DNA from 2 places in the Vogesella lacus genome. Region 2 is predicted to be linked to the other one. Evidence: predicted binding sites of a transcription regulator. Region 2 holds the regulator's gene; the other holds the start of a gene.
What was found. The regulator FliA, encoded in region 2, starts transcription of late flagellar genes. The targets are predictions, from matches to a motif close to GCTAAAGNTNNNNNNNNNNCNGCCGATAAT.

Region 1 (4,410 bases), on a different contig from region 2:
TGACTGACACTGCCGCGGGCCACACCATCGACCGTGCCACGACTCAAGACGCCACCACTCAGTCCATCATACAACCAGTACTCGACAGCGAAGCGACGCTCGACCGGCACCGTTCTGGCCGCAATCCCCAGAAAACCTGCCATCGGCCCGATATAGTAAGCGCCTTGCTCATTCGGCTCGGAATTGCCGAATATCTGCATACGCGGCTCCTTGCGGGTCACGCCGCTATCCAGCACACGACCTGCCAGAATCAGCTGCACGCCTTCGCGCCGGCCCAGCTCACGCGCCACCGTCACCGCCTGCCACGGGTCCATTACCTTGCCATCGGGAAACAGTGAAACGGTACTGGCATCCAGTCCGCGCACCTCTCGATGCTGCCCCATCTTTGCGGCCAACCTTGCCGGCAGCCAGGTCGCCAGATTGCCAAGATCCCCTGCATCCTGTGGCTTGGGTACCTCGAAATAAGTTACCAGCATGGCGCGCTGCAAGGCACGGCCACCAGACAAGGCCGGCTTGGGGCAGGCGTTGACCGGGCCGTCTTGCGGTGCCGCCGTATCCAGCTCGACCGTGACCATCAGCAGGCCATCCTGCACCCGCTCGGCGATGACCTTGGTGCGCCCTTTCAGCATCTCAGGCCCAGCCATCAAGGCCTCGGCCAGATCGCCATTCTGGCTGATGGATGCCGCCCGCAGCTGACCACCCTGGGTCATCGAAATCCAGCGCACGGCATCATCGATGGCCGCTTGCCTTGCCGCTACCCGCCCCATTTCCAGCGACGCAACCCCTTCACCGCGATAAATCGCCGCGCTGACCGTTGCCGACATGAAAAACGCCGCCACAAGGGCGGCGATACCACGCAGGAAAATTCTCATGAAATCCTTTGAGCCAATGCTAGTGCGACGGGGCACCATGCCCGCTCTCGCTGACACAACCATTACCGGTACAACCAAGCGCCATACCATTTTCATCACGCATCATGCCGGCTGCCATCGCCACATTGCCACTGCTGGTCAGCGCCGTGCGATAGGCCTTGAAGAAGGACTCGTCCAGAACCACCTCGGCAATGCTCTCGCTGCTGCCGTCAGGTTTGAACTCGGTAGACAGCACCCGTACACCACGCAGATAAGCGTCGACAAATACTCGGAAACTGTCATTGGTAGCGACCATATTGCCTACCGAGCTGTTACCCGACAAGCGAAAACCCTGCACCTGCTCGGCCACGGCCCGATAGGCATCGAGCTGCGAGGCGCGCATCGCCAGCAGACGACGCTGCACCGGCGTCAGGCTGCGGTTATTAGGTGGCGCACCGTAGCCAACCACCCTTACACGCAAGGCGTTGTACTTCTCTTCGGCCTTGTGGGGCTCTTCAGGCACTGGGCCGATATAACCGCCCCCCATCATCACGCCTGTATTCGACATCACCGGTTGACGCGAAATACCCAGTTGCTCGTGAGAGCCGCCCACCGCCGGTGCAGCAGCCACCACCATCCAGCCGCCATCATGGCCGGAAGCTGTCGCCGGAGCCACGCTGGTTACCGTATACGGCGTTGGCGCACTGGACGAGGCGCAAGCCGTCAGGGAGGCCAGCGCCAGCACTCCGGTCATTACCGTTGAAATCTTCATTTTCTTCTCCAGCTACCGTATGCCATTCATTTTATCGCTTCCTCGCCTTATCGGCCGGACTCATATCAACTTTAACTGAAAATACGCCCGCTCCCCGAAAGCAGTTCCGCATCAGCCTTTTTTTGCATGATAAACTCGGGACTTTCATTCAGCACACCATCCAACAAGATCATGATGAAAAAACTGCTCGCCAGCGCCATGCTGTTGCTGCCAATGCTTGCCAATGCCGGCCCCAGTGTCGAGCTGCAAACCAACAAGGGGCTGATCACTATCGAACTGGATGCACAAAAAGCACCCAAGTCGGTTGAAAACTTTGTCAGCTACGTCAAAAGCGGGCATTACAGCAATACCGTATTTCATCGCGTAATTGATGGCTTCATGATCCAGGGTGGCGGCTTTACCGTCCAGCAAGGCGGTCTGGTACAAAAACCGACCCGCGCCCCGATTGCCAACGAGGCCGACAACGGCCTGAAAAACGTGATCGGCAGCATTGCCATGGCACGTACCAATGATCCGAATTCGGCGACCTCACAGTTTTTCATCAATCTGGTGAACAACGACTTCCTCGACTTCCGCAGCAAGACGACCGCCGGCTGGGGCTATGCCGTTTTCGGCAAGGTGACCGCCGGCATGGATGTGGTCAACCGCATCGGCAAATCACGCACAGGCTTTATTGCCGGCATGCAGGACGTGCCGCTGGAGCCAATCGTGATTACCAAGGCCACTTACAAACCCTGATACCGACTCAACCCCTGACAGGATACGAATATGATCAAGCTCAGCACCAATTTTGGCGACATCACCCTGGAACTGTTTGCCGACAAGGCGCCGAAGACCGTTGCCAACTTTGAACAGTACGTTCTGGATGGCCACTACGATGGCACCATCTTCCACCGTGTAATCAACGGCTTCATGATCCAGGGCGGCGGCTTCACCGCTGACATGGATCAGAAAGAAACCCGCGACACTATCGTCAACGAAGCCAACAACGGCCTGTCCAACAAGACCTACACCATCGCCATGGCGCGCACCCCGGATCCGCACTCCGCCAGCGCCCAGTTCTTCATCAATGTGTCCGACAACGACTTCCTCGACTTCCGCTCCGAGACCATGCAGGGCTGGGGTTATGCCGTATTCGGCCAGGTTGTTGCCGGCCAGGACGTGGTTGACCGCATCAAGGCCGTGAAGACCGGCCGCGCAGGTGGCCATCAGGATGTGCCGGTCGAGCCGGTCATCATCGAAAAAGCCGCGGTTGTCGGCGCTGCCGAATAATCAGCAGCAAGCGTTTCATGGCTGTGCCCTTGGCACAGCCATTTTCATTCTGGCGAACACATGGCTATCCATTTCATTTCCGACCTGCACCTGAACGAAGATCAACCCTGGCTGGGCGAGTTGTTTGCCCACTGCCTGCACGACTGGGTTGGCCGCATCGACGCGCTGTACATCCTCGGCGATCTGTTCGAGTACTGGGTTGGCGATGATGACGACAATAGCTTTCATCAGCAGATGTTGCAGCTGATGCAGGACTTCAGCCGGCAGACGCCGCTGTATGTCATGCATGGCAATCGCGACTTCCTGCTGGGCAAGGGCTTCGAACAGCTTAGCGGCGCGCGCCTGCTGCCGGCGCAGCATCAACTAAGCGCTTATGGCCACGACTACCTGCTGCTGCACGGTGACGAGTTGTGCACCGATGACCTGCCTTACCAGCAATTTCGCCAGATGGTGCGCCAGAACGCATGGCAACAAGCCTTTCTGGCCAAGCCGCTGGCTGAACGTCACGCCATCGCCCGGCAGATTCGCCAGCAAAGCGAAGCGCGCAAACAGGCTGACGGCCCGAGCGAAATCAGCGATGTCAGCCCCGAAGCCGTGCTGCAAACGTTGGCCGCATACCCCGATTGCACTCTGATCCACGGTCACACCCACCGTCCGGCCTGCCACGACTACCAGCTGACCGGCCAGATGCGCCAGCGCTGGGTGATTCGCGACTGGCATGATGGCCAGGGAGGTTATCTGCGCCTTGACGCGCAGGGTCTGAGCGCCCATCTGCTGGGCCTGTAAATACGGCACAAAGCAAGCCGGCAAGGGTTTTCCCGCAAGGGCAAGCCCCAAATGACGTAGCTGCCCGCAAAAAATAGAATTCCGCCCTTCCTGGCAAGACCGGGAATATAAACACTACACAACGGAGTTCTATTAATGTCTATGGGATTGCAAGCCTTGCTGGCTTTCATGCCAATTCTGCTGGCGGCCATCTTGCTGGTCGGGCTGAACTGGCCGGCCAAGCGCGCCATGCCGGCAGTGTTCATCGCTACCGCACTCATCGCCCTGTTTGCCTGGGAAATGAGCTTTAACCGCATTCTGGCCTCTACCGTACAAGGCTTTCTGATTACCGCCTCGGTATTGTGGATCATCTTCGGCGCGATCCTGCTGCTGAACACCCTCAAACACTCCGGCGGCATCAGTGCCATTCGCGAAGGCTTTGCCAATATCACGCCTGACCGCCGCATTCAGGCGCTGATCATCGGCTGGCTGTTTGGCTGCTTCATCGAAGGCGCTTCCGGCTTTGGCACCCCCGCCGCCATCGCCGCACCACTGCTGGTAGCCATGGGCTTCCCTGCCATGGCCGCCGTCCTGCTCGGCATGATGGTGCAATCTACCCCCGTTTCTTTCGGCGCGGTCGGCACCCCGATTCTGGTTGGTCTGAACACCGGTATGGACAGCAACGCCATCGGCGCACAGTTGGCCGCAAACGGCAGCAGCTGGACCGCCTACCTGGCGCAGATTACCTCC
Region 2 (4,410 bases):
TTGCCTGGTCGGACATGGAGCACAAGACGCCGAATCGCACCGAGCTGTTCCGCCATTTGCTGACAGCCGGCTTCAGCGCGACCCTGATTCGCCAACTCACGCAAAAACTGCCGCCACAATACGAGGGCGAGGTTGCGCAAAAATGGGCACGCTCGGCGCTGATCCACAATCTCAAGTGCATGGACCCGCAACACGATCCGATCGAACGCGGCGGCATTTACGCCCTGGTCGGCCCGACCGGTGTCGGCAAGACCACCACTGTTGCCAAGTTGGCCGCAAGGGCTACCATGCGCCACGGTGCGCAGAATGTCGCGCTGATTACCACCGATACCTATCGTATCGGCGCGCAGGACCAGCTGCGCATTTACGGCAAAATTCTCGGCGTGCCGGTGTTTTCGGTACAGAACGAAGGCGATCTGCAGCTGACACTGGCCGACCTCTACAGCCGCAAGATCATCCTGATCGACACCGTCGGCATGAGCCAGCGTGATGCCCGCGTGCAGGCGCAGCTGGAAATGTTCAGTCAGACCGGCCGGCCGGTGGAGCGACTGCTGCTGCTCGCGGCCAACGCAGACGGCCATACCCTTGAAGACGTGGTGCGCCACTATCGTGGCGATGGTCTGGCCGGGGCCATCATTTCCAAGATTGACGAAGCACTGGCGCTGGGGCCGGGGCTGGACGTGGTGATACGCCACCGCCTGCGCCTGTTCTACGTCACCAATGGCCAGCGCGTGCCGGAAGACATTCACGCTGCCCATGCCGAGCTGCTGATCGATCGCGCCATGCGCGCTGCACTGCAAAACTCGCCGTTCAATGCCGACGGCCAGGGCGAAGCCGCCATTCTGAGTGCCGCCCAGTCCGGATGGCTGTCATGAGTCTGTTTGACCAGGCTGCCAGCCTGCGGCAGCAAATTGCCCTGCCCTATCCGCCATCGTTCGCCTTTTTCGGTGCCGAAGGCAGCGGACGCAGCACGGTCAGCGGAGAACTTGCCTCCGCCTTGGCCTTGCTCAAACATCGCCCCTTGCTGGTCGAGCATAATGCCGGCCAAGGTCTGGCCAGACGACTCGGCCTGCCTGCCGCCGGCACACTGGCCAATATCAATATCAGCCTTGGCGATCTGGCCGAGCTGCTGGTCAGCAACCGTCACGGCATGAGCCTGATCAACCTGACCGCCAGCGTCGAAGAAAGAACCCGGCTGTCGCCACGCATCTGGCGCCGGCTGATTACCGAATTTGCCCTGGTCGAGCATGATGCCTCGATGATGTTGCTGGATACCCCGCCGCTGGCGGAGGATCCGGCCCCCTGTTGCATTGCCGATAATCTGGTACTGGTGATTTCATCGGCAGCCGACAGCCTGACCGGTGGCTATGCCATGCTGAAAAAGCTGGCACACGAATACGCCCAGCGCCGCTTCAATGTGCTGGTCAATGCTGCGGCCAACTTTGACGAGGCGCAGTCGGTGTTTTATCGCCTGCAGAGTGTGGCCGGTGACTATCTGAACGTGGGCTTGCGTTGGGTAGGCTTCGTGCCGGACGACAACACCATACGCAAAAGCCAGACCTTGCGACGACCCGTAGTCGAGGCCTTTCCCGACAGCGATGCCGCCCAGGCCTTCATGCAACTGGCAGCCCTGCTGCCGCAATGGCACACTGCCGACACAGCGATGCCGCGAGGCAGCTATCTGGAGCAGCTACTGATGACAAGCAAGGCGCTTGCAGATTTGACAGGTAACTAGACATGCCGGCACCACCAAAATGGCAAGCCTACCAGCAGCACCGGCCAAGCCATGAGATCGACATTACCGCCTACGCGCCGCTGGTGAAAAAGCTGGCCAGCATGATGATTGCGCGCCTGCCTGCCAGTGTCGACATCAACGACCTGATCCAGGTCGGCACCATCGGCCTGATCGAGGCTGCCCGCCAGTTCGACCAGAACCAGGGCGTGCAATTCGAAACTTTTGCCAGCCAGCGCATTCGCGGTGCCATGCTCGACGAGCTGCGCCGCGAAGACTGGCTGCCACGCCAGACCCGTCGCAATCTGCGCCAGATCGAATCGACCATCCACAAGCTCGAGCACGACTTTGGCCGTCCGCCGTCCGAGAGCGAGATCGCCGAAGCCATGCAGCTGCCGCTGCCCGAGTACCAGAGCATGCTGTCCGAGTGCAAAGGCATCTGCCTCGTGCACTTCGAAGACTTTCACGGCGATGATGAAGGCCACAGCAATCCGGTCGACAACATCATGGACGAGAATCTGGCCAGCCCGCTGGAACAGCTGTCTGATGACGGCTTCCGCTCGGCCCTCGTCGATGCAATCAAGCTGCTGCCCGAGCGCGACCAGCTGGTGATGAGCCTGTACTACGAACAGGATCTCAACCTCAAGGAAATCGGCGCCGTACTAGGCGTCTCCGAATCCCGCGTCTCGCAACTGCATAGCCAGGCCATTGCACGCCTGCGCTCGCGCTTGCGCGAGTGGACCTGAGCGGCGAGGGGAAAGCCACATTGGACAAGATCAGCATCATTGCCATCATCGGCGGCCTGACCGCCATTCTTGCCGGCCAGGCACTCGAAGGCGGCCATATCGGCTCGCTGCTGCAAGTTACCGCATTTCTGATTGTCATCGGCGGCACCGCCAGTGCCGTCATGCTGCAATGCACGCCCAAGCAGTTCATCAACGGCATCAAGATGGCCGGCTGGATTTTCAAGCCGCCACAGTACGAACATGAAAAACTGATCCGCGACATCGTCGGCTGGAGTCAGGCCGCCCGCCGTGGTGGCTTTCTGGCGCTGGAAGGCTTCATCAATCTGCAGAAAGACCCTTTTGTCAAAAAAGGTCTGCAGATGCTGGTGGATGGTGCCGAGCCGCAAGTCATCCGCGATGTGCTTGAAACCGAAATCGACATGAACGAGCAGGCACGCAAGCAATCGGCCAAAATCTGGGAAGCCGCCGGCGGCTATTCGCCGACCATGGGCATCCTCGGTGCCGTGCTGGGCCTGATTCATGTAATGGAAAACCTGTCCGACCCGTCCAAACTCGGTGGCGGTATTGCGGTGGCCTTTGTCGCGACCGTCTACGGCGTCGGCGTGGCCAACCTGCTGTTCCTGCCGATGGCCAACAAGCTGAAAAACCTGATCATGCTGGAAAGCAATATCAAGGAGCTGACCGTCGAAGGGCTGATCGCGATTGCCAACGGCGAAAACCCGCGCATCATCGAGGCGCGCCTGCGCAGCTTTACCGCCCTCGCCTGATCACCACGACACGCCAACAACAAGGCCAGCCGACAGGCTGGCCTTGTCACATGCGGCATCCGCTATCTCAGCCAGCCACTGCCGATATCTGCCAGCAGCCAGCTATTCCCCTCTCGCCGGAACTGCAAACGCAGTTCCAGCCAGCGATCATCCCCGCTTCTTTTCTCCAGCGTCCACAGCACTTTCCCCTTGGCCGGTACGATGGCATAGCAATCGCCACCGCCCTTCAACAGCAAGGTGAAGCCATCCTGTTGATCATCTGCGGCATCGACAAAACTTTGCAGGGTGTAGTTATCAGGAAATGCCGGGCACAAACAGACAAAGCGGGCACCGCTATCCAGCAGGTTCTTGCGCCACCAGCGCAAGCGGGTAAACACGACCGGCATGCACTGCACCTGAATGGCTTCATCACCATGCAGCACAAAGTCGCGAAAACGCAGCCACGCTGATTCGCCTGCGGCCAACATTACCGACTCCTGCCAGATGGCATCCTTCGCCGCGGCAGACAGCTGTCGACGATCGTGCCAGGCGGCCAGCAGATACCAGACAGTCAGACCGGCAATCGGTAGCAGCCAGAACAAGGCCACACTCTCCAGCCACCAGCCCAGCACTATCCCCGCCAGCAGCCATGCGGCCAACACCGGCAACAGATAGCGCTTTGCCGTCATCGCGATTGTCAGGGTCTTAATCGCCGAAGCCATGGCTATCCTTCTGTCGCAGCGTCATCACAATGCGGCCAGTGCCAGCCACTGCTGCGGTGTATCCAGCAGATGATCGGGTGCGTAGTGCTGCAGCTCCTCCTCGCTGCCATAGCCCCAGCGCACCGCGCAGCAGGCCAGGCCATTCTCGCGGGCGGCAATCAGGTCATGCTTGCGATCGCCTATCATCAGCGCCTGCCCATCTATCAACCCCTCGCGCAGCAAATCGGCCAGCTGGCTGCCCTTGCGAATACCGACATCGCCGCCGCTGACAAAGGCAAAATACTGGCGAAGGCCGAACAGGCTGAGAATGGCCTCGGCAAAATCGGCGCGCTTGCTGGTACACAGCCCCATGTGCACCCCGCTGGCAGCCAGGCTGGCCAGCGTTTCAGCCACTTGCGGATAGAGCGTATTTTCGGCGTAGCCAAGCCGCGCATAACGCTCGCGATAGCTGCTCAATACGCTCA

Region 1: ACZ9W6_RS11645 (LPP20 family lipoprotein) is a predicted target of FliA. The motif match lies at 1,670-1,699, and genes of this name have one in related genera.

The regions. Positions count from the first base shown of each region.
Region 1 covers NZ_CEETQT010000008.1:102,033-106,442, forward strand. Annotated here, with positions in the region: gene ACZ9W6_RS11640 (flagella assembly protein FlgT middle domain-containing protein) at 1-872, opposite strand, end outside; gene ACZ9W6_RS11645 (LPP20 family lipoprotein) at 892-1,623, opposite strand; gene ACZ9W6_RS11650 (peptidylprolyl isomerase) at 1,798-2,361, shown strand; gene ACZ9W6_RS11655 (peptidylprolyl isomerase) at 2,392-2,895, shown strand; gene ACZ9W6_RS11660 (UDP-2,3-diacylglucosamine diphosphatase) at 2,956-3,681, shown strand; gene ACZ9W6_RS11665 (L-lactate permease) at 3,817-4,410, shown strand, end outside.
Region 2 covers NZ_CEETQT010000007.1:143,918-148,327, reverse strand. Annotated here, with positions in the region: gene flhF (flagellar biosynthesis protein FlhF) at 1-875, shown strand, start outside; gene ACZ9W6_RS10715 (MinD/ParA family ATP-binding protein) at 872-1,735, shown strand; gene ACZ9W6_RS10710 (RNA polymerase sigma factor FliA) at 1,738-2,478, shown strand; gene ACZ9W6_RS10705 (flagellar motor protein) at 2,499-3,245, shown strand; gene ACZ9W6_RS10700 (hypothetical protein) at 3,308-3,946, opposite strand; gene ACZ9W6_RS10695 (HAD family hydrolase) at 3,971-4,410, opposite strand, start outside.